DNA from 3 places in the Spirillospora sp. NPDC000708 genome. Region 2 is predicted to be linked to each of the others. Evidence: riboswitches for the same ligand, from Rfam matches in the RefSeq annotation. Region 2 holds a riboswitch; each other region holds the start of a gene.
The links. A riboswitch is a leader RNA that binds a small molecule or an ion and turns the genes downstream of it on or off. The one in region 2 is predicted to bind cyclic di-AMP.
Positions count from the first base shown of each region.

Region 1: linked by a shared signal. The riboswitch ahead of ABT299_RS51480 (CHAP domain-containing protein) and the one ahead of ABT299_RS07935 (C40 family peptidase) in region 2 are both predicted to bind cyclic di-AMP.
Region 3: linked by a shared signal. The riboswitch ahead of ABT299_RS50165 (CHAP domain-containing protein) and the one ahead of ABT299_RS07935 (C40 family peptidase) in region 2 are both predicted to bind cyclic di-AMP.

Region 1 is NZ_JBEPCJ010000175.1:233-8,426, reverse strand. Features, by position in the region: partial or broken gene ABT299_RS51495 (DEDD exonuclease domain-containing protein) at 1-582, opposite strand, end outside; gene ABT299_RS51490 (NYN domain-containing protein) at 879-2,141, shown strand; gene ABT299_RS51485 (C40 family peptidase) at 2,336-3,382, shown strand; cyclic di-AMP (ydaO/yuaA leader) riboswitch at 3,886-4,087, shown strand; cyclic di-AMP (ydaO/yuaA leader) riboswitch at 4,312-4,454, shown strand; gene ABT299_RS51480 (CHAP domain-containing protein) at 4,472-5,458, shown strand; gene ABT299_RS51475 (hypothetical protein) at 5,525-6,874, shown strand; gene ABT299_RS51470 (M48 family metallopeptidase) at 6,871-8,194, shown strand, end outside.
Region 2 is NZ_JBEPCJ010000007.1:73,422-83,161, reverse strand. Features, by position in the region: gene ABT299_RS07950 (4Fe-4S single cluster domain-containing protein) at 1-506, shown strand, start outside; gene ABT299_RS07945 (FHA domain-containing protein) at 494-1,732, shown strand; gene typA (translational GTPase TypA) at 1,829-3,682, opposite strand; cyclic di-AMP (ydaO/yuaA leader) riboswitch at 3,873-4,016, shown strand; gene ABT299_RS07935 (C40 family peptidase) at 4,023-5,051, shown strand; gene ABT299_RS07930 ((deoxy)nucleoside triphosphate pyrophosphohydrolase) at 5,063-5,431, opposite strand; gene ABT299_RS07925 (Mut7-C RNAse domain-containing protein) at 5,471-6,247, opposite strand; gene ABT299_RS07920 (amidohydrolase family protein) at 6,288-7,574, opposite strand; gene ABT299_RS07915 (MarR family winged helix-turn-helix transcriptional regulator) at 7,635-8,159, shown strand; gene ABT299_RS07910 (guanyl-specific ribonuclease) at 8,266-8,694, shown strand; gene ABT299_RS07905 (C40 family peptidase) at 8,737-9,740, opposite strand, start outside.
Region 3 is NZ_JBEPCJ010000152.1:3,083-12,822, reverse strand. Features, by position in the region: gene ABT299_RS50195 (sensor histidine kinase) at 1-583, opposite strand, end outside; gene ABT299_RS50190 (YwaF family protein) at 869-1,603, opposite strand; gene ABT299_RS50185 (DUF4132 domain-containing protein) at 1,689-4,295, shown strand; gene ABT299_RS50180 (TetR/AcrR family transcriptional regulator) at 4,388-4,942, shown strand; gene ABT299_RS50175 (MFS transporter) at 4,956-6,491, shown strand; gene ABT299_RS50170 (glycoside hydrolase family 25 protein) at 6,554-7,315, opposite strand; gene ABT299_RS50165 (CHAP domain-containing protein) at 7,312-7,989, opposite strand; cyclic di-AMP (ydaO/yuaA leader) riboswitch at 8,017-8,154, opposite strand; gene ABT299_RS50160 (helix-turn-helix domain-containing protein) at 8,440-8,682, shown strand; gene ABT299_RS50155 (response regulator) at 8,733-9,368, opposite strand; gene ABT299_RS50150 (sensor histidine kinase) at 9,365-9,740, opposite strand, start outside.

The DNA of each region.
Region 1 (8,194 bases), on a different contig from region 2:
CCGCTCGATGAGGCCGTGCAGGACCTCGACGGTGGCGCGGGCGTCGGCGAGGGCGCGGTGCGTCGGCTCGGTGCGGGTGCGGAAGAACCGGGCGAGGGTGCCGAGCTTGCAGTTGGGCACCTCGTCCTTGCCGAGGACGCGGCGGGCGAGGTCGACGGTGTCGACGACGGGGAACGCGGGCCAGGCGTACCCCTGGGCGGCGCAGGCGGCCTTGAGGAAGCCGATGTCGAACGGGGCGTTGTGCGCGACGAGCACGCAGCCGCGGGCGAACTCCAGGAACGCGGGGAGCACCGCGTCCATCCGGGGGGCGGCGGTGACCATCGCCGTGGTGATGCCGGTCAGCGCGGTGATGAACGGCGGGATCGGGCCGCCGGGGTCGACGAGGGTGCCGAGCTCGCCGAGCTCCACGCCGCCGCGCACCTTGACCGCGCCGATCTCGGTGATGGCCGAGTCGGCCGCCGAGCCGCCCGTGGTCTCCAGGTCGACCACCACGAAGGTGACCTCCGCCAGGGGGGTGCCGAGGTCGTCCAGGGTGCCCTGGACCGCCCGGACCTGCCCCTGGACCTCGTGCGCAGCCGTCATGCCCGCGACCGTAGAGGACGCCACCGACAGAAGGCCGGGCCGCTAGGGTTGGGGGCGCGCCGGCGCGTCCCGCCGGGCGGGGGCCGCGGGGGACGTCCAGGGGGAGCTTGGCGCGTTCCGTCCGATGCCACGTTCGTGCTGGTTAGGCTGCGTGGTGCTCGGGAAGAGACAGCCCACCGGCGGCGCAGCCCGGAAGGAGCGGGATCATCGACAGCGGCCCCGAAGCGAGCCCCGGCGGCCCGGAGCCCGGACGGCGACTGGCAGGGCCGCTGCCGGAGGCCGTCCGGCTGAGCGTGGTGGAGGCCGCCGCGGAGCTGATCGGCGCGCTGCCGCCGGACGAGGTGCCGGTGCCGCTGCGCCGGTTCGCGCGGTTCGAGCGGCGCAAGCGGGCCAAGCTGGCCGGGCAGCACATCGCCGCGGTGCTGGAGAAGGATCCGGACTTCCGGGGCCGGGTGGCGGAGCCGCTGCGGGAGGCGCAGCCGGACCTGGTCGAGGCGGTCGAGGGCGGCCGCGTGCCGCCGGCGGCGGACCCGGTGCGGGTCGCGGTGGTGGCCTACCTGCTGCGCCCGGACGGCTGGACGGAGCTGGTCGAGGCGGCGCGCGCGGAGCTGGAGCGGTCGGCGACGGCGTCGGAGGAGGAGGCCGCCGAGCGGCGCGTCGCGGCGCTGAAGGAGGAGCTGGCCGCGGCCCGGTCGGCGCGCGCGTCGGAGGTCGACAAGCTGCGCGCGGAGCTGCGCGACACCAAGGCGGAGGTCGCCGAGCTGCGGCGCAAGCTGCACGACGCGCGGACGCGGTACCGGGCGGCGCAGGAGCGGGCGGAGACGCTCGCGGCGGAGACGGACCGGGAGCTGGCGGCCGCGCGCGAGATGTCCGCGGCGGCCGACAAGGAGCTGCGCAAGCTGCGGTCGCGGGCGGCGCAGGCGGAGGCCGCGGCGGAGGCGGCCAAGCGGGCGGCGCGGGAGGGCCGCAACATCGACGACATGCGGCTGCGGCTCCTGCTGGACGCGCTGGTGGACGCGGCGCAGGGGGTGCGGCGGGAGCTGGCGCTGCCGTCGACGATCGCGCGGCCGGCGGACGCGGTGGGCGCGCTGGAGCCGGACCGGCTGGCGCACCGGACGCTGCCGGGGCGCGCGCTGTCGGACAGCGACCCGCAGCTGCTGGACCGGCTGCTGACGCTGCCGCAGGTGCATCTGGTGGTGGACGGCTACAACGTGACGAAGACGGGCTACGGGGAGCTGCCGCTGTCGGACCAGCGGACGCGGCTGCTGTCGGGGCTCGGCGGGCTCGCTGCGCAGACGCGCGCCGAGGTGACGTGCGTGTTCGACGGCGCGGAGCTGGACGCGCCGGTGGCGATCTCCGCGCCGCGCGGGGTGCGGGTGCTGTTCAGCCGGCCGGGGCAGACGGCCGACGAGCTGATCGGCGAGCTGGTGCGGGCGGAGCCGGACGGCCGGGCGGTGGTGGTGGTCTCCTCCGACCGGGAGGTGGCGGACGCGGCACGGCGCGCGAACGCGCGGCCCTGCCCGTCCACGCTGCTGCTGCGGCGGCTGGGCCGGTCGTGACCCGCAAAGACTCCGACATTTTGGGAGAATCTCACCATTTTGCCGCCTTGATCGTGCGCTCCGTGATCTTGCCGACACGGAATGTACGCAAATAGGGTTGAAGTCAATCAGATAGTGACGAATTAGTTGTGACGGTTGTGGCCCCTCGCTAATGTCGTCCGCTGACGTAGTGGACGAGAGGGGCGAATCGGACCGTGACCAACGATCTCATCGGGGAACCAGCGCGCTCGCGCGACCGGAGAGCCGGCTCGACGGGGATAGGGGTCACCCGCCGCCTGGCGGTCACCGCGTGCTTGGCGGCGACCGCGTCCTTCGCGTTCCCGCCCGTGGTGGCGCACGCCAAGCCGAAGCCCACGCACGCGCAGGCGCAGAAGAAGCTCGACCAGCTCAACGAGGAGATGGACAAGAAGGTCGAGCAGTACAACCAGAACACCGAGAAGCTGAAGATCGCCCAGAAGAAGCTGGCCGCCGCCAAGAAGGCGTCGGCGGAGGAGCAGGCCTCCTTCGACAAGCAGCGCTCGGCGATCGCCCAGATGGCCGCGGACGCCTACAAGAACGGCGACTCCACGGACGTCACCGGCTTCGTCGGCAGCGGCGACCCGCAGTCCGTCCTCGACCAGGCGGCGGTCTTCACCCAGCTTTCCGAGCAGCGCAGCTCCCAGCTCACCCAGTTCCTGGCGACCGCGCAGCGGCTGCGCCGCGAGCAGGCCCAGGCGCAGAGCGCCTACAACGACGTCAAGACCAAGCACGACGAGCTCGCCAAGGCCAAGAAGGACCTCGACAAGAAGGTCCGGGAGGCCAAGAAGCTGGTCCAGCAGACCGGCGGCGGCGCCTCCAGCGGCGGTTCGAGCGGCGGCGGGACGGGCGGCACCTACAACGGCCCGGCCAGCGGCTCGGCCCGGACGGCGCTCAACTTCGCCTACGCCCAGCTCGGCAAGCCGTACTCCTACGGCGCGACCGGTCCGGGCTCCTACGACTGCTCGGGCCTGACGATGCGCGCCTGGGAGGCCGCGGGCGTCAACATCACCCGCACCACCAACTCCCAGTGGGCGGCCGTCAAGCACGTCTCCCAGAGCGACCTGCAGCCCGGTGACCTGGTGTTCTTCAGCGGGCTCTCGCACGTCGGCATGTACGTCGGCGGCGGGAAGTTCATCCACGCCCCGCACACCGGCGACGTGGTGAAGATCAGCTCTCTGTCGGGCTACTACACGTCGAACTTCTACGGCGCGGGACGCCCCTGACGATCATGTGAACGGCCCCCCGCGCGGGGCCGTTCGCTCCCCCCGATGGCAACGGACCAGGGCTGACCTGGTCCGTTGTTGATTTTGGGGGGGTTTGCCTTCTGTTGGGGCTTTGGTACCTTGTCACCACCCAGGCGCCCTCCAGACGCACTGGTCACGCGGCGCCCTCCAGACGCCGCGGCCCCACGCGGCACACCGTCACGGCGGCCGCGGACCGGGCGGCGCGCCCCACGCGCCGTCCCCCAGGGCGGCACGATCCACGCGTCGCCCCGCGGCACCGGGAGAGCGTGCCGCACCGGTCTCTCCGAGACCCGGCCGGCCCGGCCCACCGTGCGCACGCCGACAGCGTGCATGGCGCTGAGAGCGCGCCACGCTGGACCACACAGGGCTCCGGCCCGGGCGGTCCCCCGGACAAGGGGCCGCCGCCATCACAACATCAGCGCCGCTCTTTCGCACGCGGGACAAAGGGTCCCGCGCACGGGCCCCATGACGCCCACAGGATCGCAGCGGCAGCGCCGAATCCGCGCCGTGCGGCGCGGAACCGGGGACCCACCTTCACCGGAGTCCGGAGCAGTTCCGGACGGACATTCCGGTACCCGGGGTGAATCGGTGCGCCTCTTCCGGCACGACCGGTGAGAGCCGCCGTAGGGCCACTTCCACGCCCGAACCCGACAGCTAACCCGGTAGGCGTCTGGAAGAAGGAGTGAACACTGTCCACCTACCCTCAGCAGAACGCCCCGCCGCGGCCGGATGACGGGCCCGGACGGGCCTCCTAGCCGAACGGCACCAATCTCTCCGGGCGCGGCCGTCCGCTGAGCGCACGGCCGCGCCCGCCCCCTCTTTCTCTGCCTCTCCGCGGGCGCGACGACAGCGCCCCCTCCCGAGAGGACCCCCATCCGAACCGGCGTGCCCGCCCCCGGGCGCGCCACCGCCGAGTCCGTCCCGTGCCCGCGTGGCCGGTGACGGAGCCGGGGACCCACCCATGTCCCCTCGGGGTGAATCGGCCTGCCCGCAGGCCGTAGGGCGGCTTCCACGCCCGAACCCGTCAGCTAACCCGGTAGGCGGCATGGAAGCCAAGGAGATCCCCCCGTGGCAGGCAAGCACCGCAAGGCAAGCCCCACCAGCGACACGACTCCCATCACCCCCGTCAGAAGGACCCCCGCGCACCACGCGGCCCCCGCGAAGAAGGCGGGCCGCGCGGCCGGGGCCGCCCCGGCGCCCAGGGTGATCACCGCCCAGGTCCTGCCCGAGGCACCGGACGCCGGCGGCGAGACCGCCCACGCGGCGGCGGGCGGCCGGCACCGCAAGAGCGGGCGCGCCGTCGCCTGGCGCACCACCGGCGGCGTGATCATCGGCGCCGCCGTCCTCGGCACCGCCGTGGCCACCGCGCAGGCGTCGGTCCTGCCGTTCGGCGGGCCGGAGCCCGCCAAGCCGGCCGCCGCGGCCGACCTGGCCGTCGCGCCCGCGCCGCAGAAGCACGTGTCCCCGCGCCGGACGCCCCAGGCCGAGGCGCCCGCCAAGGCGGCGCCCCGTCGCAGCACGGCGAGCGCGCCGGAGGCCGCCGGCCCCAAGGAACGTTCCAAGAAGTCCCGCCCGACCGCCGAGGCCGCCATCGAGCTCGCCCGCTCCCAGGTCGGCACGAGCCCCGACGGCAACGGCGACACCAAGTTCGGCGACTGGTACGAGGGCACTGAGCGCGCCAAGGAGACCGTCGCCCGCGACGGCGGGTCCGTGCAGGAGTACAGCGACGCCGAGTGGTGCGACATGTTCATCTCCTGGATCGGCGACAAGCTCGGCTTCACCGACCAGATCGGCAGCGACGCCTGGACCGTCGCGCACGCCCAGTGGTTCCAGGACAACGGCCGCTGGGGCGACGCGCCCAAGCCCGGCGCGATCGTCTTCTTCTCCTGGAGCGGCGGCAAGTCCGCCGACGACATCCAGCACGTGGGGATGGTCATCAAGGACAACGGCGACGGGACGATCCAGACCGTCGAGGGCAACACCGGGAACTCCGTGCAGGTCAAGGAGCGTTCGACGGACACCGTGGTCGGCTACGGCTACCCCGACTACGCCTAGTGACCCCGGACGGCGACACGGCGCCGGTGGCACCGCTTCCACGGAAGGCTCAATAGGATCGCGCGCATGGAGGACGGCCCACCGCAGGACGGCCCCGCCGAGGACGAGGGGCACGACGCCCCCGGAACCCGGCGGGGCGGTCCCGTCCTTCCGCGGGACCTGTGGGCGCGGCCCGGCGCCGTGACGCGGCGCCGGGCCCTCGCGTTGGGCGCCGGCGGCGCCGCGCTGCTGGCCGCCGGCGGCGCCGGGGTCCTCGGCGCACGGTCCAGCGGGTCCCGGGCCGCGGCCCGCACCGCCCGGCCCTCCGCTCCGTTCGATCCGGACACGGCGCGCGCCGTCCTGGCGAACCGGTCCCGCGCCGTCGCGGCCGGCGACCGCACCGCCTTCCTCGCCACGGTCTCCTCGGCGCCCGCCGCGTTCCAGGACGCCCAGGCCCGGCTCTACGACAACCTCCGCAGGCTGCCCCTGGACGGCTGGACGGAGCGGTTCGCGGGCACCGAGTCGGCGAACGCGGAGGGCGGCGCCGCCGTCGTCCGCGTGGAGACCCGGTACCGGCTGCGCGGCTTCGACCGCGGCGACGTCGCCCGCGCCCGCCACCTCACGTTCGCGCCCCGCTCCGGCGCCTGGACGGTCGTCGGCGACGGCTCGGCCCTCGGCTACCACGACGACGCCGAGATCTGGGACGCCGGACCGCTGAGCGTCGTCCGGGGCCGCGCCGGCCTCGTCGTCGGCGACGGCGGCGGGCTGAAGGGCATCGCCGAGCGCCTCGACGCGGCCGTCCCGGTCGTCACCGGCGTCGTCGGGAAGGGCTGGGCGCAGCGGGCCGTCGCGCTGGTCCCCGCCGACGAGCGGCTCGCCGCCTCCCTCGCCGGCCCGGACGAGAGCCTCGGCCAGATCGCCGCGCTCGCCACCGTCGCGCCGTCCGCGGGCGGCGGCCGCGGCGAGGACCGCGTCATCGTCTCCCCCGGCACCTTCGGCCGGCTCAACGAGCTCGGCCGCACCGTCGTGCTCACCCACGAGCTGACCCACGTCGCGACCGGCGGCGCCACCGACCACACCACCCCCCTTTGGCTCATCGAAGGGTTCGCCGACTACGTCGGCTACAAGCACGCGAAGGTGAGCGTCCGGTCGGCCGCCAGCGAGCTGCGCCGCGAGCTGCGGTCGGGCCGGGTCCCGTCCGCGCTGCCCGCCGCCGCCGACTTCGCCGGCTCCTCCGACCACCTCTCCCAGGCGTACCAGGAGTCCTGGCTCGCCTGCCGGATGGTCGCCGGCCGGTACGGTGAGGCGACGCTCGTCCGGCTGTACCGGGCCGCCGGGCGGGCCTCCGAGGCCGCCGCGCTGCGCTCCGTGCTCGGCCTCACCCGGGACCGCTTCGTCGCGCTGTGGCGCGACTACCTGAAGAAGGAGCTCACATGAGCGAGGGAGACGGCGGCGAGCCGTCGGTCGCCGAACACCCCCGCCGCCCGGACGCCGGCCCGGACGGCCGCGCGGCCGCCGGCGGGACGCGGGGGCCGCGCCGCGCCGCCGCCGTCGCGGCCGTCCTGCTGTTCGCCGGCGTCGCCGCCGTCCTCGGCCTCACCACCCCGTGGAACCCGCTGCCCGGCCACGTCCCCGGCGGGCACGTGCGGGCCGACCCCTCCCTCGACTTCACCCCGCGCGAGATCGCCCGCGCGAAGGCCTTCGACGGCGCCATCAACCCGCCCGCCTACTCCGGGCTCGTCGTCGGCCTCGCCGTGGTCCTGGTCCTCGGCTTCACGCCGCTCGGCTCCCGGTTCATCGGCTGGACGACCGCGCGCGTCCGCCGCCGCCCCCTGCGCGTCGCCGCCGCGGCCGTCGCCCTCACCACGCTGCTGCGCGTCGCCGGCCTCCCGTTCGACATCTGGAGCGAATCGGTCCTGCGCCGCTACGGGCTGTCCACCCAGAGCTGGCCCTCGTGGGCCGTCGACCAGCTCAAGTCCCTCGGCGTCACCTGGGTCATCTACACGATCGCGCTGCTCCTGCTGTACGCGGTCGTCCGCCGCTTCCCGCGCTACTGGTGGACGGGCGCCGCCGGGGGCGGGTTCGTGCTCGTCGTCGCGGTGTCGTTCATCTACCCGGTCGCTGTCGAGCCGGTCTTCAACAAGTTCCACTCGCTGCCCGCCGGCCGGCTGCGCACCGACCTGCTCGCCATGGCGAAACGCGACGGGGTGCCGGTCAAGGACGTCCTCGTCGCCGACGCGTCGCGCCGGACGACCTCGCTGAACGCCTACGTGTCCGGGTTCGGCTCGACGCGCCGCATCGTCCTGTACGACACGCTGCTGAAGTCGCCGCGCCCGCAGATCGAGTCGATCGTCGGGCACGAGCTGGGCCACGCCAAGCGCAACGACGTACTGTGGGGCACCCTCGTGGGCGGGCTCGGCGTCGCGGGCGGCCTGTGCCTGCTCTACCTGCTGACGACGTCGCCGCGGCTGCTGCGCCGCGCCGGCGTCGACCCGGACGTCCCCGCCGCCCGCGGCGCCCGGAGCACCGGCCCCGCCGACCCCCGCTCCATCGCGCTGGTCCTCGCGCTGGTCGCCGCCGGGACGCAGGTCGCCGCCCCGGTGCAGAACCTCGTGAGCCGCCGCATCGAGGCCCGCGCCGACGCGCACGCCCTCGGCCTCACCCGCGACCCGTCCACGTTCGTCGCGATGCAGCACGAGCTGTCCGTCCGCAACATCGACGACCCGGACCCGAACTGGGCCGAGTACCTGCTCTGGA
Region 2 (9,740 bases):
TCACGATCTCCGGCGGGGAGCCGTTCCAGCAGCCCGAGGCGCTCGCCGCCCTGCTGCGCGGGATCCGCGCGTGGCGTGCCGCGCGGCGTGAGACGATGCCATTGGACATATTGGTGTACAGCGGATATGTCTACTCTCGGCTTTCGCGGGTCAGGGGGTCGCGCGAGATCCTCGACCTGTGCGATGCCGTGATGGCGGGGCCGTACGTCGATCGGCTCAACCCGAGGGGGCGACACCCGGAAGGTGGCTCTCTACTCTGGAGGGGGTCGGCGAACCAGCGCGCCGTCCCGCTCACCCCGCTGGGGGAGGAGCGGTACGGGGCATCGGCCGGCATCGGTAAGACTAGGGAACACGCAGGGCCCCGAGTGCAGGTGTCCGTGGACGAAGGGCCGGAGGGAAGGCGGGTGTACTACATCGGGATCCCGCGAAGGGGTGACATGGAGCACCTCACGTCGAGGCTCGAACGCGCCGGCGTGCGCTCGGGGGATGTGTCATGGCGACCTTGAACTGTCCTGTCTGTGACGAGCCGTACCAGCAGGGCGATCTGCTCTGCCTGAGCTGCGGGGCCAACCTGGCGCGCCCGGGGGGCGGCCACCGGGCCGGTCCGGGCGGGTACGACCAGGGCCCGCCGCAGCACGGCGCTCCACAGCACGGCGCCCCCCAGCACGGTGCCCCACAGCACGGCGGCCCGCCCCAGCACGGTGCTCCGCAGCACGGCGCTCCCCAGCACGGCGGCTTCCCGCCGCAGCAAGGCCAGCCGTACCAGCAGCCGCCCCAGCACGACTACCAGCAGCCTCCGCAGCACGGCGCCCCCCAACACGGTGCTCCGCAGCACGGCGCCCCTCAGCAGGGCGGGCTCCCGCCCCAGCACGGCCAGCCGTCGCAGGACCAGTGGGGGCCGCCCCCGCAGCAGCAGCCGGACCAGTGGGGGCCACCGCCGCAGCAGCAGCCTGACCAGTGGGGCCCGCCGCCGCAGCAGCCGCAGCACGGCCAGCCGCAGCATGGGGCTCCGCAGCAGGGGCAGCAGCCGGCGGACCCGTGGGCCATGCCGCCGCAGCAGCAACAGCAGCAGCCGGACCAGTGGGGTGCGCCGCCGCAGCAGCACCAGCCGCCGCCCGACCAGTACCGGCAGCCGGAACCGCAGTACCAGCCCGAGCAGCCGTACCAGCAGCAGCCGGACCAGTACATGCCGCAGCCCGGCCCGGCGGACCACCAGTACGGCCCGCCGCCGCAGCAGCAGCCGCCGATCCCGCCGCCGCACGGCCGCGAGGCGACCCTGCTGCCGCCCGACCAGCAGCGGGGGCACCAGCACCCGCAGCAGCCCGACAGCACGGCGTTCATGTGCCCGTACTGCGAGGCCGTGCTGACCAACCCGGGCGCCGCGCAGTGCAACTCGTGCGGCCGGCCGCTGCCCCAGAAGGGCACGCCCGTCCTGCGGGTCCAGTTCCCGACCGGCGAGCTGAAGGTCTCCGTCGGCCAGCACCTGGTGCTCGGCCGGGACGCCGGCCAGTCGCCGGTGGCCGCCACGTTCACCCAGTACGACAACGTGTCGCGGCGGCACTCGACGGTCTGGCTCGACCCGTCCGGGACGGCCTGGGTCCGCGACGAGGGCTCCACCAACGGGACGTTCGTCAACGGCGAGCGGCTCCCCCGCGGCGTGGAGGCCCCGCTGCGCGACGGCGACCAGCTCCGCCTGGCCGCCGACGTGACCGGCACGGTCCAGCTCGCCTAGCACGACCGGCCGGCACGACCGACAACGAAACGGCCCCGCGGTTCCTCGGAACCGCGGGGCCGTTTCCTTTCGCGTCCTGTGCGCCTCGTCCCGGCGTCAGCCGGCGCGCTTGGTGCGGGCGCGCATCCGCTCGCGCTCCTTGGCGTCCAGCACCACCTTGCGGATGCGGACGTTCGCGGGGGTCACCTCGACGCACTCGTCCTCGCGGCAGAACTCGAGGGCCTCCTCCAGCGACAGGACCCGCGGCGGGGTGAGCCGCTCCAGCTCGTCACCGGTGGAGGAGCGCATGTTCGTGAGCTTCTTCTCCTTGGTGATGTTGACGTCCATGTCGTCGGAGCGGGAGTTCTCCCCGACGATCATGCCCTCGTACACCTCGGTGGTCGGCCCCACGAAGAACGTGCCGCGCTCCTGCAGGTTCGTGATCGCGTACGCGGTGGCGGCGCCGGAGCGGTCCGCGACCAGCGAGCCGGACGGCCGGGTGCGCAGCTCGCCGAACCAGGGCTCGTAGCCCTCGAACACGTGGTGCGCCATGCCGGTGCCGCGGGTCTCGGTCATGAACTCGGTGCGGAACCCGATCAGGCCGCGCGCCGGGACCAGGAACTCCATCCGGATCCAGCCGGTGCCGTGGTTGGTCATGTGCTCCATGCGGCCCTTGCGGACCGCCATCAGCTGCGTGACCGCGCCGAGGTGCTCCTCGGGGATGTCGACGGTGAGCCGCTCGACCGGCTCGTGCTTCTTGCCGTCGATCTCCCGCGTGACGACCTGCGGCTTGCCGACGGTCAGCTCGTAGCCCTCCCGGCGCATGTTCTCCACCAGGATCGCGAGGGCCAGCTCGCCGCGGCCCTGCACCTCCCAGGCGTCGGGGCGCTCGGTCGGCAGCACCTTGATCGACACGTTGCCGACCAGTTCGCGGTCGAGCCGGTCCTTGACCATCCGGGCGGTGACCTTCGTGCCCTTCTCGCGGCCCGCCATCGGACCGGTGTTGGTGCCGATCGTCATGGAGATCGCGGGCTCGTCCACCGTGATCAGCGGCAGCGGGCGCGGGTCGTCCGGGTCGGCGATGGTGTCGCCGATCATGATCTCCGGGATGCCGGCGATCGCGATGATGTCGCCCGGCCCCGCCTCGTCGGCGGGCTTGCGGGTCAGCGCCTCGGTCATCAGCAGCTCGGTGATCTTCACCTTCTCGATGCTGCCGTCGTGCCGGCACCACGCGACCTGCTGGCCCTTCTTGATCGTCCCCGCGTGCACGCGGCACAGCGCGATCCGGCCCAGGTAGCTGGAGGCGTCCAGGTTCGTCACGTGCGCCTGCAGCGGCGCGTCCGGGTCGAACGACGGCGCCGGGATCGTCTCGGTGATGACCGTGAAGAGCGGCTCCAGGTCCTCGCTGTCGGGCATGCCGCCGTCGGCGGGCTTGTTCAGCGACGCCCGCCCGGCGCGCCCCGAGGCGTACACGATCGGGAAGTCGATCTGGTCCTCTTCGGCGTCGAGGTCCATGAACAGCTCGTACGTCTCGTCCACGACCTCGTCGATGCGGGCGTCGGGCCGGTCGGTCTTGTTCACGACCAGGATCACCGGCAGCCGCGCCTCGAGCGCCTTGCGCAGCACGAACCGGGTCTGCGGCAGCGGCCCCTCGCTGGCGTCCACCAGCAGGACGACGCCGTCCACCATGGACAGGCCGCGCTCGACCTCGCCGCCGAAGTCGGCGTGGCCGGGCGTGTCGATGATGTTGATGGTCAGGCCGTTGTGCCGGACGGCCGTGTTCTTGGCGAGAATGGTGATGCCCTTCTCGCGCTCAAGATCGTTGGAGTCCATGACGCGGTCGTCGACGTCCTGGTTCTCGCGGAAGGCGCCGGACTGCCAGAGCATGGCGTCGACCAGCGTCGTCTTGCCGTGGTCGACATGGGCGACGATCGCGACGTTCCGGAGGTCGTCGCGCGTGGAGATGGGCATGCGGGCTCGCCTTGCGTGAGAGTTCGGGAGTCGCCGCAGACGCGCGGCTGCCACCATTCTACTTGGCGCACGGCGCCGCCTGTTCAGAGCCGCTCGTCCCCTGCCTCACACGGGCCTCGATTGGCCATCTTTGCCCATCCTTTGTAATCTTCCCGAGATCCGGTCGTCCGGAGCCCCACCCCCCGGGGCTGCGACCGGACCGCCGAATCCCCCGCGGCACCCACCCGCGGACGAACCGGGGACCCATCCCCCTGGGGTGAATCGACGCACGTCGTAGGGCGACTCCTGGCCCGAACCCGTCAGCTAACCCGGTAGGCGAGCGAGGAGAGGAGACACCGGCTTGGCACCGGACCCCCGTCCCCGGCGGCGCGTCGCGCCGACCGCCACCGCCGCCGCAGTGCTGGTCATCGGCCTCGGCACCACCGCCCCCGTCGCCGCGCACGCCGCGACCCCCTTCGGCCCCGCCGCCGCACCGCAGGCCACCGGGACGCCCAGCCCCCTCCCCACCACGGAGAAGGGGCTGAAGCAGAGCCTCAAGGAACTGAACGACGAGGCCGAGACGCTCACCGAGCAGTTCAACAAGACCCGCGTCGACCTCGGCCGCGCGGTCAAGGCGGAGAAGTCCGCCACCGCGTACGCGCAGAAGCTGCTGCAGCAGACCGAGCCCGCCCGCCAGCGGCTCGCCCAGCTGGCCGCCGCCAACTACATGAGCGGCGGACCCGACGCGATCTTCAGCTCCGGCGGCAGCGCCGACAGCCTGTCCGACTCGGCCTACCTCCAGCAGAACCAGGCCACCACCGTCCTCGCCCTGCAGAAGCAGGTCGACCAGGCCGAGGCCGCCCAGCGCGCCGCGCAGCAGCGGACCGAGCAGGTCAAGCAGGCCCAGGCGAAGGTCCAGGCCGCCCGCAAGGCCGCCAAGGCCAAGGTGGACGAGGTCATGAAGCGCCTCGACAAGCTGACCACCACCCACACCACCGACCCGAAGTCCGGCCTCACCGCCACGATCAAGGGTTCGGACCTGCCCGCCAAGATGGCCCGCAAGGCCCTCACCAAGCTCGGCAGCCCGTACGTCTGGGGCGCCGCCGGCCCGAGCTCCTTCGACTGCTCCGGCCTCGTCGTCTGGGCCTACGCCCAGGTCGGCAAGCCGGGCCTGCCGCACTACACCGGCGACCTCTTCCAGCTCGGCACCAAGGTGTCCCGCTCCTCGCTGCGCGCCGGCGACCTGGTGTACTTCGGCAGCAACCTCCACCACATGGGCATCTACGTCGGCGACGGCAAGTTCCTCCAGGCGCCGCAGACCGGCGACGTGGTGAAGATCTCCAAGCTCTCCACCCGCTCCGACTTCGCCGGCGCGAACCGCATCTCCTAGCGGACCCCGCCTCAGCGGAGGTCGGGCTCCAGCTCCGTGATGACGGGGCGGTCGCCGGGGAGCCAGGCGACGTCGTACAGGTCGTCGCGGGTGAGCCAGCGCAGGGCCAGGTGTTCGAGGGCCCGCGGCTCGCCTTCGACGATCTCGGCGGTCCAGACGCGCAGGAGCGCGCGCTCGCTGAGCCGCCAGTCGCCGCCGACGCGGCGGAGCGGGCGGATCTTGACGGCGAGCTCCTCGTGGCACTCGCGGACCACGGCGTCCTCGTCGGACTCGCCCGGGTCCACCTTGCCGCCCGGCAGCTCCCAGCCGCCGGCCATGTGCGGCGGCTCGGCGCGCTGGGCGGCGAGCAGCCGCCCGTCGCGGATGATCGCGGCGCCCACGACGACCAGATCGGTGATGGTGACCAGCCCCTTCCGTCCCTACCCGTCTGAGACGGCCGCCCGGGGCCGGTCGGTTCCGGCGCGGGCGGTCCCGACCTGACGGGTCGCCTCCTCGACGATCCTCTCAAGGCGGTCGCCGTGCGCGCCGCGCCAGTACACCTGGCCGCAGCCGGCGCACCGACCGTAGACGTCGTAGCTGCGGCGGGTGCCGGCCTCCAGGTCGCGCTCGATCTCCTCCTTGTCGACGGCGACGAGGACGCCGTTGCAGGCGGTGCAGCGCGTCCAGGGGCTGAGGACGGGCGCGAAGCGGTCCAGGAGGTCGCGGAGCTGGTCGTCGGGCCGGGACCCGCGGACGTAGGCGCCGAACCAGAGCGCCCGGCGCCGCAGCAGGCCCCGGTCCTGGGTGAGCAGGACGCGGCGCTCGGCGTTCGCCTGGACGACCAGGGCCGGGTCGTCCATGTCGTTGTGGTAGGCGGTGTCGAGGCCGAGCAGCCGCATCCGGCGCGCGAGCGTGCCCAGGTGGACGTCGAGGAGGAAGCGCGGCGCGTCCTGGCCGGGGTCCAGCGGGACGGGCTGGGGCCGCGGCACGGGCTCCACGCCCACCTCGTCGCCGGCCGCGGGGCGCGCGGACGGCTCGACGGGCTCGCCGCGGACGGTCATCCGGCCGACCTCGGGGAGCGGCACCCCGAGCGACTCCACGACGTGGCCGAGCGTGGACGTCCCGTCCCACGCCACCCGGCTCACCGGTTCGCGCCGTGCGGCGGGCAGGAACATCAACAGGTCGTCGGCGATGCGGACGCGTATCTCGGACTCCACGCCGCCAGCATGCCACGCGGCGCCGACGATCCCCTCCCGATTATCCGGCGGTGATGCGGGCCGCCGCCGCCCGCAGCGTGTCCAGCAGGGACGGGACGTCGTGGCCCTTGAGGACTCCCCCGCTCTTCAGCACGCGGCCGCCGACGAGGACCGTGTCGACGTGCCGCGTCTCGGCGGACAGGACGACGGCCGCGATCGGGTCGTGCGCCGCCGCCATGCCGAGGGTGTCGGTGCGCAGGACGATCAGGTCGGCCTGCTTGCCGGGGGTGAGGGAGCCGGTGACGTCGGCGAGGCCGGCCGTCTCGGCGCCGCCGAGGGTCGCGGCGCGGAGGGCCTCGGCGGTGGTGAACCAGGTGCCGGCGCCGTCCGGGCGGGCGCGTTCGAGGAAGTACGCCGCGCGCATGACGCCGAACATGTCGCCCGGCCCGCTGGCGACGGTGTCGCAGCCGAGGCCGGTCGGGACGCCCGCGGCGTGCGAGCGGCCGGTGGCCGGGTCGCCGATGCCGAGCGCCGCCTCCACTCCGGGGGTGGCCGAGACGGTGCCGCCGTTGGCGGCGATCCTCTTGAACTCCTCGCCGGTGTAGAAGTTGGCGTGCACGTACATGGCGGGATGGTCGATCAGGCCGTTGTCCTCGAGGAACGCCAGGCCGCGGGCCGCGCCGTCGGCGCCGTGGCCGCCCATGTGGACGGTGACGGGCAGGCCGAGGTCGCGGGCCAGCCGCCATTCGGCGAGCGCGCGCTCTTCGCCGGCGATCTCGGGGCCGAGCGCGGCCATCCACATCGAGACGGCTCCGGGCGGCCCGTCGAAGTACTCGCGGCGGACGCGGGCCGTCTCGGCGGCGAGGGCGGCGAGGTCGTCGCCGCCGCCGTAGCAGTAGCCGAACACGGCGCGGATCCCGGACGCGCGGAGCGCGGCGATGTCGGCGTCGGTGTGGTCGGGGCTGAACATGATGTGCGACCAGTCGACGACGGTCGTGATGCCGGAGTCGAGGCACTCCAGGGCGCCGGCGAGGGTCGCGGTGTAGACGTCGTCGGGGCGGTGGCGCGGCGCCAGCTCGCCGAGGACGCGCTGCAGGTAGGCGGGCAGCGTGCTGTCGGGGAGGGTGGCGCGGATCGCGGTCTGCCAGGTGTGCCGGTGGGTGTCGACGAAGCCGGGCATCACGATGCGGCCTGCCGCGTCCAGGATCTCGGCGCCGGCGGGCGCTGCCAGGCCGGGGCCGACGGCGGCGATCCGGCCGTCCTCGACGAGGACGTCCGCGCGTCCGAGGACGGTGGGCGCGGGAGCCGTGTCGATGACCGTGCCGTTGCGGAGGAGAAGCGATGTCATGACGTAAAGCTTAGAAAGAAGCTTTTAAGAAAGCAATACGGCGACAGGTATCCTCGGCTTGTGCGCGATGACGACGGCGGCCGCCGTGACGAGGTGGACGAGCTGGCCGGGGCCTGGCGGCGGGACGGCCTCGGCGAGGACGTCATCGCGATGCTGGAGGTCAGCAAGCGCGCCTCGCGGATCGGGGCGCTCGTCCAGCAGGCGCTGCGCGGGGAACTGGCCGAGCTCGGGCTCACCTACGCCGAGTTCGAGGTGCTGACGGTGCTGAACAGGGCCGGGAAGCCGTACCGGCTGAGGCCGAGCGAGCTGACCCGGTCGGCGTTCCTCACCTCCGGTGGCACGAGCAACGTGCTGCAGCGGCTACAGAAGGCCGGCTATGTCGAGCGGGAGGCCAACACCGGCGATGCCCGCAGCAGGTTCGTCCAGCTCACGCCGGAGGGCCTGCGGGTCACGGCGCTGGCATTGGACGCTTCGGCGCGCGCGCACAGGGAGGCCATGGCGGGGGTGCCCGCCGAGGCGGTCCGCGACGCCGCCGACGCGCTGCGCGACATCCTGCTGGTGATCGGCAAGCGGCGGTTCCGGTGACCAACCGCCCGATCCGTGCCGAATCACCGATGACACGGTCGGCAACTTCTCCTGAATTGACGGCATCGCCGGTGACGAGGCGGACGGCCCGGGCGACACTCGCCCCATGACGACCCCCCGCCACCGGTTCCGCCGCGCGCTCCTCCCGGCCGCCCTGCTCATCGCAGGGCTCACCGGCCCCGCGGCGCACGCAGCCACCGCTCCCGCGACCTACGCCGCCGCTCCCGCCCCGTCCGCCGCCGCCGTCTCCACCGTCTGCGAGTCGTCGCTGCCGTCGCAGGCCGACGACACGATCGCCCTGATCGACAAGGGCGGCCCGTTCCCGTACCCGCAGGACGGCACCGTCTTCCAGAACCGCGAAGGGCTGCTGCCGCAGGAACCGCAGGGCTACTACCACGAGTACACGGTGAAGACCCCGGGCAGCTCCACGCGCGGCGCCCGCCGCATCATCACGTCCGACGACCTCGGCCACGACGGCATGTACTGGACGCCCGACCACTACAGCACGTTCTACGACATCGACTTCGGCTGCTGATCCCGTACCGGACGCCCCGGCCGCCGGCCGGGGCGCCCCCGGTCAGCCGCCCGGCTGCTGCGCGGCCAGCTGCCCGACCTTGGCCTTGAGCTGCGGGCTGGCCAGCGGACGCGTCACGCCCACCCAGTCCGGCCGCTTGTAGGGCTTCACGCCGATCGCGGGCACGCACGCCGAGCAGCTCGCGACGATCATCTTGCCGTTGCCGATGACCATCCCGACATGGCCGGGATTGTCCGCCGACGTCCCCGGACCCGAGTTGAAGAACACCAGGTCGCCCGGCTGCTCCTTGCCCTTGGCGACCTTCAGCCCGAAAGGCCACTGCTCGAACGTGGTCCGCGGGATGCCGAGCCCCGCCGCCCGGTAGGCCGCCTGCACCAGGCTGGAGCAGTCCCACGCGTCCGGGCCGGTCGCGCCGAACACGTACGGCTTCCCGCGCTGCGCCAGCGCGAACGCGATGATCTTCTGGACGAGCTGGCTCGCGTTCGCCGGCAGCTCGTTGTCCTGGCAGTCGACGCCGTTGGACTGCACGACCTTGAAGTCGCCGCCGCCGTACCGCTTCGCCCACGCCAGGACCATGTTCACGTAGTCCCACGAGTGGTTGTACTGGAAGATCGCGGTCTTCATCCGCTGCGGGGCGCCGTTGTGCTTCAGGTAGGCGGCGGCGGTCGGGATCGCGTCGGCAGGGTCGTAGCGGTCCTTCTTGCCGTCCTTGTTCCCGTCCACGGCGAAGGACTTGAACGTCGGGTCCAGGAACTGCATCGGCCCGCCCGCGCCCGCGTAGTTCTCGCCGCTGTGCACGCCCTGCGCGTTGGACGTGCCGTGCCCGGTCTCGACCTCGCCGATGCCCGCCAGCACGTTCCACGGGATGCCGTAGTCCTTGCCGGCCTTCTTGTAGAGGTCGAGGTAGTTCGCCGGGATCGACTTCGCGTCGCCCGCCTCCGCGGGCTGCGCGCCCGCCCCCGAGGTGTCGACGCAGCCGCCGTTCACGCTGCCGCCGAACATGAACTGGCTCGCGCCGAACAGGATCGGCACGAAGATCAGCGCGA
Region 3 (9,740 bases), on a different contig from region 2:
ACACGCCGACGCGCCGGTCGCCGGCCGCCCGCCGGCTCGCGGCGTCGAGCACCGCGTTCCACGCCTCGCCCTGCGCCCGGCGCAGCTCGCCGGCGAGCTGCGCGGCGGGGTCGCCCGGGTCGGCGGGCGGCGGGTCCTCGGTCCAGCGGGCGACCGGTTCGCCCGCGCCCAGCCGGTCGGCCATCTCCCGCAGCTCGCGCCGGCCGCGCGCGGTCAGGAAGGCGAGCTCGCCCAGCTTGCGGCGCACGGCCTCCAGGTCGCGGCCGGCGCCCTGGGCCCGGTGCCGCTCCACCCGCCGGGTCGCCGCGTCCGCCGCCCACGCGGCGGCGAGCAGGACGGTGACGGTCCCGAGCGCGGCGACGACCAGGACGGTGCGCGCCGACCGCGGCGGCGCGCCGCCGTCGTACAGCGCGGCGACGGCGACGGTCCCGAGGAGCCCGACGGCGGCCGCGGGAAGCACGGAGATGGACAGATGGACGACGCGCATGCCGGTCTGGCGGTGCCTGCCGTAAGCAGGGGTCCTGTCGTAACGCTGGACGTCCCGGCGATCGGCCCCGGCGGCGGGTTCGAAGAAGTCAGGCATCGGCGTCCTCGGTACATCGGACTTTGAAGATCAATAAACTGAGCGGTACGAATTCGTCCGCCCACGGCCGCATCCAGGCTGACACAATGCCTCTACGAGGACGCGCGGAATGCCGAGATTCCAGCGATCCGGGTGCGATTTGCTGTAATTAGTCCGTAATGTCACACTCACCCCTGACCATGGATTGTCGCCCTGCAAAACACCATCTCAGCGCATATGGCGATCTGAAACGGTAGGGAACGGAGCGCTATTGGAATGGTCCAATAGCGCTGGCGGGACCGCGTTTCAGCGGGCGGGCGGGTCCCGGCGCACGCGCGTCCAGGGCCAGGTGATCACTGCCCAGCCCGCCAGGAGGATCACGACCTCGGCCAGCACGTACCACGGCCAGGGGCCGAGCAGGTCCAGCGCCGAGCCGGTGGTGGGCTTGGCGTTGAGGTAGCCGTAGTTCGTCCCGGCGATCTCGTTGAAGACGAACGCGCCGGCGGCCCACGCCACCGTGACCGCGACCGCGAACCGGTAGGAGCGCCAGTCCGGCCGCATCCCCAGCCCCCAGGTCAGGTACACCGCCGCCCACACGATCATCAGGTGCATGCCCCAGAAGGCCAGATAGTCGATGTCGGGGTAGTCCCCGCCGTTGAGCGCCGGCGTGAGCAGGCCCTGCACCGACAGGGTGAGCCCCCAGTAGTAGGTCAGCGCGTACCAGCGGCGGCCGAGCGTCCACAGCGCGCCGGCCGCGGTCAGCCAGGCCACGTCGCACAGCTGCAGGGGCAGCGACCCGCCGATCCGCCACTCCGCGGGCAGCAGGGTGTGCACCTGCGTGCCGACCATCACGAACAGGATCGCCAGCGCGTAGGCCCGGCCGAAGCCCTTCGCCTGCTCGCCGGGCGCCTCGCCCGGCTCCGGCGCCCGCTGCCCGCGGCCGAGCACCACGAGCACGGCGCAGCCGATCGCGAACACCCCGAGCACCGCCCAGTGGGACGGCCCGTACGCGACGAAGCGACCGGCTGTGATCAGCGGCATTCGGTGATGCTAGCCGCTCGGACGCCGCCGCCGGCCGAGCCGCTACGGGCGAGAGTGTCGGCAGGGGCCGTTAGGTTCCGGGGCCATGATCGAGACGGTGGACATTCCGGTCGAGTGGCGCGAGCACCTCCATCCCCGGCACGGCGGCGTCGCCGGGCCGGACGTCGTCCTGGACGAGAAGGCCGCACGGCGGGCGCGCGAATGGGACCGCGCGGCGCGCCCGATCGCCGCGGAGATGGCGGCGCACGAGCGCACCGCCCCCGCCCTCCGGGAGGCCGTGCGGGCCTGGCTGGACGGCGTGGCCGACCCGGTGGGCGCGGCGGTCCTGGCCGCCGTCGCGGTGAAGTACCTCGACGACGTCGACGGCGCCGCCTTCGTGGACGCCTGGGTCCTGGACCATGGCCCGGCGTTCGCGGCCTGCGCGCTCACCGAGGCGTCCTCCATCGCCCTCGGCCCGCGGCCGAGACCGGCGACGCCGGGTCCGGACGGCGTCATCCGCGTCGTCCTCCACAGCTACACGGTCCCGCCGAAGGGATGGCGCGGCGAGCTGCGGCGCACGGCGTCCCGGGACCACTCCCTCGACCATCGGTGGATCGCCGAGGACGCCGCGGTGAAGCGGCTCCGCGCGCTGCTGGCGGCGGCTCCCGAGGACGAGTACCGCGACGCCGTCGCGCGGCTGGCGGCGCACCGCGGCGACCCGGCGAGGCGCCGCACGGCCTCCTACCTGGCCCCGACCGAGGCGGCCTGGATGGACGAGGCCCTCGCCGACCGGTCCCAGACGGTTCTCGGGCACGACCACCTGCTGTGCTCCGCGTCCACCCCCGACCATGTCGGCCGGATCGGCTGGACGCCGGTGTCGCCGGGCGTGCTCGCGACGCTGCTCGACGGGCTGGGCGCGGACGCCTTGCCGCTGCTCGAACGCGCCCTCGCCCACGACTGCCGCCACATCGACGAGGCGCGTCCCCTCGTGTTGAAGGCGCTGCTGGGGATCGCGGACGAGGGGATCTTCCCGATCCTGCTCGGCCATATGGGGATCAAAGGCGTGCCGGCCGCGCTCGAAGAGGCGGCCGACCAGTATCCGGTGGAGGCGGTCCGGGCGCTGGCGCCGTTGGTCCACGAGGGGTCGGTCCGGGGGCTGCAAGCGGCCGGGCTTCTGCGGGGCCTGCTGCACGCGCGGCCCGACCTGGCGGAGGCGCTGCCGCAGGGGACGGCGGAGGACCTGCTGCCGCGTCCGGCCGTCCCCGACTGCGACGACCTGCCGGCCGTGCTGGCCGGCAGGCCCGCTCGCGGCACGAAGACCGACTGGGCCGACCCGGCCTCGCTCCCGCGGATCCTCACCCGCGACCGCGACCGGGCGCTTCCCGCCGACGCGACGAAGCGCCTGCTCGGGCTGCTCGCGAGGAAGGCGCCCGAGGCCGCGGACGTCCGGGACTTCTGCGACCGGCACTCGCTGGCGGAGTTCTCCTGGGCGCTCTTCCAGCGCTGGTACGCGCTCGGCGCGCCGACCAAGCACAACTGGGCGCTCGCCCAGCTCGGCCTGATCGGGGACGACACGACGGTGCGGCGGCTCACTCCGCTGATCAAGCAGTGGCCGGGCGAGGGCGGGTCCGCTCGCGCCGTCGCGGCGCTGGACGTGCTGGCCGGGATCGGCTCCGACGTCGCCCTCGCCCACCTGTTCGAGCTGACCCGCCACGGCAGGTACAAGGGGTTCAAGGCGAAGGCGGCGCAGAAGGTCGACGAGATCGCCGCCACGCGCGGCATCACGCCGGACGACCTCGCCGACCGCGCCGTCCCCGACTTCGGCCTGGACGGGAAGGGCACGCTCGTCCTGGACTACGGCCCGCGCCGGTTCACGGTGACGTTCGACCAGCAGCTCGTCCCGCTGGTCGTGGAGGCGAGCGGGAAGGTGCGCAAGAGCGCGCCCAAGCCCGGCCCGAAGGACGATCCGGCGCTCGCCCCGGCCGCGCACGCGCTGTTCAGCGGCCTGCGCAAGGACCTGCGGACGATCGCCGACCGGGAGATCAAGCGCCTGGAGAAGGCCATGATCGCCCGGCGGAACCGGACGCCGGACGACTTCCGCCGCCTGTTCGTCGAGCACCCGCTGCTGGGGCACATCGTCCGCCGGCTGGTGTGGATCACCGATGACGGCACCGCCTTCCGCGTCGCCGAGGACCGCACCTACGCCGACATCAACGACGACGCCTTCGCACCGGCGCCGGACGCCCGGATCGCCATCGCCCACCCCCTGCTGTTGGGCGATGACCTCGACGCGTGGGCGGAGCTGTTCGCCGACTACGAGATCCTGCAGCCGTTCGAGCAGCTCGGACGCCCCGTCTACCGGCTGACGGACGACGAGCGGAGCGCGCGCAGGCTCGCCCGCGTGGAGGGTCTCGTCCTGCCGTACGGCAAGGCGAAGGGCCATTCGCAGGGGCGCTGGGAGTCCGTGGACGCCGACGGCGCCTTCGCCGGGGGGTGGCTCGCGCGGCGCGACCCGGCGGGCCTGTACGTCGTGGCGGGCCTGAGTCCCGGCCTCGGCTACTACATGTACGGCGAGGGCGATGACCAGGAGATCACCTGCCTGTGGGCGGGCCCGGCCCCGGCCCGCGAGCCGCAGGACTCCGTGCCGCTCGGCGACGTGGATCCGGTGACGATGAGCGAGGCCGTCCACGACCTCGTGCGCAGCGCGTCCTGACCGTCCCCGCCCTCTTGGCCGGAACCCGGCACGTGGGTGACGTGAACCACTCATGTGAGACAATGATGTCTCATACGAGGTAGCATCGTCTCATGACGTTCGATCGCGAGCGGGTCCTCGCCGACGCGGCGGAGCTGCTGTCCCGGAAGGCGACCGCCACCCAGGACGAGATCGCGCAGGCCGCCGGGATCAGCCGCGCCACCCTGCACCGCCACTTCGCGGGGCGGGACGGCCTCGTCCGCGCGCTCGAGGAGCTGGGCCTGCGCCGCCTGGAGGCGGTGATGGACGAGGCCCGCCTCGACGAGGGCACCGCCGCCGACGCGCTGGTGCGGCTGGTCGAGGCCAGCCGCCCGGTCGCGGCGTTCCTCGGCTTCCTCGCGACCGAGAACCAGCTGTTCGAGGGCGAGCAGATCAACGCGGGCTGGGAGCGGCTCGACGCGCGCATCGCCGCGCTGTTCCGGCGCGGCCAGGAGTCCGGCGAGTTCCGCATCGACCTCTCCCCCGCCTGGCTCACCGAGGCCCTCTACGGGCTCATCGCGTCCGCCGCCTGGGCGATCCAAGCCGGCCGGACCGCGCCCCGCGACTACACCGCGATGATCACCGGGCTGCTGCTGGGCGGCGTCGAGCGCCGCCGGAAGACTTCGTAAGGACCGTGCCACCATGACCACCGCGCCGCCGCACGCGCCCGTGCGGCACGCCCGCGCCCCCGGCCGCTGGGTCTCGCTCGGCGTCCTCGTCCTCGCCGTGCTGCTGGTCGCCGTCGACGCGACCGTGCTGGGGCTCGCCACCCCGTTCATCAGCGAGGACCTCCGGCCGTCCGGCGCCCAGCTGCTGTGGATCGGCGACGTCTACTCGTTCGTCATCGCCGGCCTGCTGGTCTCGATGGGCGGCCTCGGCGACCGCATCGGCCGCAAGCGGCTGCTGCTCGCGGGCGCCGCCGCGTTCGGCGCCGTCTCGGTGCTCAACGCCTACGCCACCGGCCCCGGGCTGCTCATCGCGGCCCGCGCCCTGATGGGCGTGGCGGGCGCGACCCTGATGCCGTCGACGCTGGCGCTGATCCGGAACATCTTCACCGACCCACGGGAACGTTCCATGGCGATCGGCGTCTGGGCCTCCAGCGTCTCGGCGGGCGCCGCCGTCGGCCCGCTGGTCGGCGGCCTGCTGCTGGAGCACTTCTGGTGGGGCTCGGTCTTCCTGATCAACCTGCCGGTGATGGCCGTGCTGGTCGTGGCCGGCGCGCGGCTGCTGCCGGAGTCGAAGGACCCGTCGCCGGGGCCGTGGGACCTGCCGAGCGCCGCCCTGTCCCTCGTCGGCATGATCGGGACGGTCTACGCGATCAAGGAGGCCGCGGCGCACGGCTGGTCCGCGCAGGTCGGCGCGGCCGCCGTCGCGGGCGCCGCCGCCCTCGCCTGGTTCGTCCGCCGGCAGCGGACCCTCGCCTCGCCGCTGATCGACGTCCGGCTGTTCCGCGACCGCGGCTTCAGCACGGCCGTCGCCGCCGACCTGCTCGCCGTGCTCGGGCTGGCGGGGCTGGTGTTCTTCCTGTCGCAGTTCTTCCAGCTCGTCCAGGGCCGCTCGCCGCTCGAGGCGGGGCTGGCGGAGCTGCCCGCCACCATCGGCTCCATCGTCACCGGGCTGCTCGCGGCGCTGGCCGTGCGGCGGACGTCGGTCCGCACCGTGGTCGCGGGCGGGCTCGCGGCCATGGGCCTGGCGCTGGCGCTGCTCGCCGGCCTGCACGCCGGCACCGGCTACCCGCTGCTGTTCGCGGCGCTGCTGCTCGCCGGGGCCGGCGCCGGGTTCGCCTTCGCGACGACGTCCGACATGATCGTCTCCCTGGTGCCGAAGGAGCAGGCCGGGGCCGCGTCCGCGGTCTCCGAGACGGCCTACGAGCTCGGCGCCGCGCTGGGCATCGCACTGCTCGGTTCGATCACCACCGGCGTCTACCGGGGCTTCGCGACCCCGGACGGCGTCCCCGCCGGCGCCGCCGCGGCGGCGCACGACTCGATCGGCGGCGCCGCCCAGGCGGCCGCCGCGCTCGGCGGTCCCGAGGGCCAGGCGCTCATGGAGGCGGCCCGTGACGCCTTCGCCGCGGGCCTGCGCTACACCGCCGGTGTGGGCGCCGCCGTCCTGCTGGCGACGGCCGTCGCCGCCTGGGTCCTTCTCAAGCCGCAGCGTCCGGGCGCCATCGCCGACTGAGGCCCTGTCCCGGACCCGGCCGGGCGGGACGGATGGCGGAGCGCCGTCCGTCCCGCCTGCTCTCAGCGGTGCGAGGGGTTGTAGCCGAGGCCGCGGAGCCGGTCCGCGGCGAGCCGGGAGACGTTGTGGTCATGGTCGGTGGACGCGTACTGGTGGATCGTCCACTGCTTCCATGGGGACGGGGCGGTCACCCGTCCCGGCGCCTTCCCGTAGTGCGCCACCCACAGGGGATAGCCGCCGAGGCCGTCGCCGTGCTCCTGCGCGAACGACCACGAGCTGTAGAAGAACGCCTTCACGCCGGTCTTCCGCTGGACGTGCTCCAGCCAGCGCTTGGCCCACGCGTTGACCTGGTGGTCGGACCTGCCGTCGGTCGTCTCCAGGTCGAGCATGAGCAGGTCGCCGGGCTGGAGGCCGGCGGACGTGACCGCCGACAGGAAGTGGTCGGCCTCCCGCACCGGGTCGTTCTTCGGATGCCCGTAGTGGTACGCGCCGCGGACCAGGCCGTTCTGGCGGATCTTCGCCCAGTTGGCGGGGAAGGTCGCGTCGTCGTGCCCGGTCCCCTCGGTGGCCTTGGCGATGCCGAACGCGAGGCGGCCGCCGCCCCAGTCGACGCCCCGGTCGTAGGTGGACACGTCCACCCCCTGCGGGAGGGGCCTCGACTGCTCGACGGCCTGGGACGGGGCCGCCTTCGACGCGGCGGCACCGGACGGGACCGCGTTCGGTGGGGCGGCGTTCGATGGAGCGGCGTCGGACGGGGCGGCCAGGTGGAGCAGGGCCCCGCCGGCGATCGCCGACGCCGCGAGCAGCTTCGCGAGCCGTTTCATCGGTCCTCCTCCCTTGTGGCGGGTGCCGTGGTGGCCGCCGTCGTCGCGCGCCGGTGCTTGAGGAAGACCAGCAGCGAGAGCGTCAGGAAGAGGACCGCGCCGACAGCGCTCCACAGCTCGACGGGCGGACCGTCGGTGGGAGCCGGCCGGGTATAGGCCATCGCGGCCGTCTTCGCGCCGCCCCCGGATGGGGGGCCGCCGTGATGCGCCGGTGCGGTGGCCGGCTTGCGGCCGATCGGGACCTTCTCGGGGTGCCCGTAGCCGACGACGTCGTCCTGGTCGCGGACCTTGCGCTTGACGAACCGCCCGTCGACGTTGCCCTCGATGGTGTGGATCCGCCCGCCGTCGACCTTGGTGACGATCCCGACGTGGTCGATGCCGTCGATGCCCTTGCCGCCGGACCAGTCGTAGAAGACCAGCGCGCCGGGGGCCGGCTCGGTGTCGAACGCCTTGTGCTTCTTGAAGAACGCCGCGTGCGAGGGCGTGTAGGCGTAGGCCCCGACCTGCTTGGCCACGCCGGCCTTCGTCGCGCCCCAGACGAGGAACATGTCGCACCAGGCCGCGTTCGAGAAGTCGTAGGAATGGTCGACGTTCTTCGAGTACCAATCCCCGAACTTGGTGTAGCCGCCTCCCTTCTCCGTGTACCCGAGCTCGGACTCGAGGTTATTGATCATTTCTTGGATGCCCGTGTCCAAGGGCCGTCCACCTCTCCTTTTCCGCCTGCCGGGTTAGCTGACGGGTTCGGGCCAGGAGACGGCCCTACCGCTGGCGACCAGCGGATTCACCCCAACGAACCTGGGTCCCCGGCTCCCTCTGGAGGGATTCGGCGGCCGGCCGGACTTCGGCCGATGCGGTGGAGACTAAGCACGGAATAAGGGCGTCACCAAATTTCCATGGCAAATAAATTATGCATAAGAAGGCACGCCGGAAAGCGAAATCCCCGGCGCCGTCGCGGTTCGCGGGCGAGCTTTTTCATGCACCCGGGTGCCGCATCAACCGATCGGTGGACCCGCCGGGTCGCCCGGACGGCGCGCGCCGTTCCGACCATCACCGGATGGGACCGGGCCCGCCGGCGGCGATCGTGGTCCTTGAACGGCCGGAACCGAGCACGAGGAGGACGTCCGTTGAACGACACGATCGGCGCGGCGATCCGCCTGCGGCGCCGCGCGCTGGGCATCACGCAGGCCCGGCTGGCCCGGATGGCCGGCCTCGACCAGCCGGCGGTCTCCCGCCTGGAGTCGGGTTCGCGCCTCCCGCCGCTGCCGGTGCTGGAGCGCGTCGCGAACGCTCTCGGGCTCCGCCTCACCATCGGCCTGGAGTCGCCGGCGGCACCGCCGGACGACCCCGCCGCGCCGCCACCGCGCTGAACGGGCCGGGCCCGGCGGCCGGATGCGGCGGCGCGGCCGGGCGGCCGGGGTCAGCCGGGCAGCCGGATGAGGCGCCGCTCGACGGCCGCGGTCACCGCGGCCGTCCGGGTGTCGACGCCGAGCTTGCCGAAGATGTGCACGAGGTGCGTCTTGACGGTGGCCTCGCTGATGAACAGGTTGCGCGCGATCCGCTGGTTGGACAGTCCCTTGGCCAGCAGTTCGAGGATCTCGATCTCGCGCGGGCTGAGCGCCGGGGCCGGTTCCCGGACCCGGTTCATCAGCCGGGTCGCGACCCGCGGCGACAGCGCCGTCTCGCCCCGCGCCGCCGTGCGGATGCCGCGGAACAGCTCGTCCGGCGGGCCGGCCTTGAGCAGGTACCCGTCCGCGCCGACGTCGATGGCGCGGGCGATGTCGGCGTCGGTGTCGTAGGTGGTCAGCACCAGCACGCGCGGCGGGTCCGGCAGCGCGAGGATCCGCCGGGTGGCCTCGACGCCGTCGATGCCCTCGCCGAGCTGCAGGTCCATGAGGACGAGGTCGGTGGGGACGAGCCCGGCCTGCCGGACGGCCTCCTCGCCGTCCGCGGCCTCCGCGACGACCTCGATGTCCGGCTCGCCGCCCAGCAGGGCGCGCAGCCCGGCCCGGACCACGGGGTGGTCGTCGACGATCGTCACGCGAACCGCGGTCATCCGGTCCTCCTCTCCCCCGGCGCCGCCGCGTCCCGCCGCGGGACGGCGGCCGCGACGACGGTCCCCGCGCCGGGCGCGCTCTCGACGGTCAGCTGCCCGCCGACCTCGGCGATCCTGTCCCGCATCGCGGGGATCCCGTAGCCGCGGCCCGGCGCGGACGCCGTGCGGGACGGGTCGAAGCCCGACCCGTCGTCGGCGACGTCCAGCGACACCGCGTCGTCCAGGTAGGTCAGCGTCACCACCACCGTGGACGCGCCCGCGTGGTCGCGGGCGTTGGCGACGGCGCCCTGCGCGACGCGGAGCATCGCCGTCTGCACGCCGACGTCCAGGGGATATTCTTCCCCCTCCGTCCGGAACCGCACCCTCGGGCCC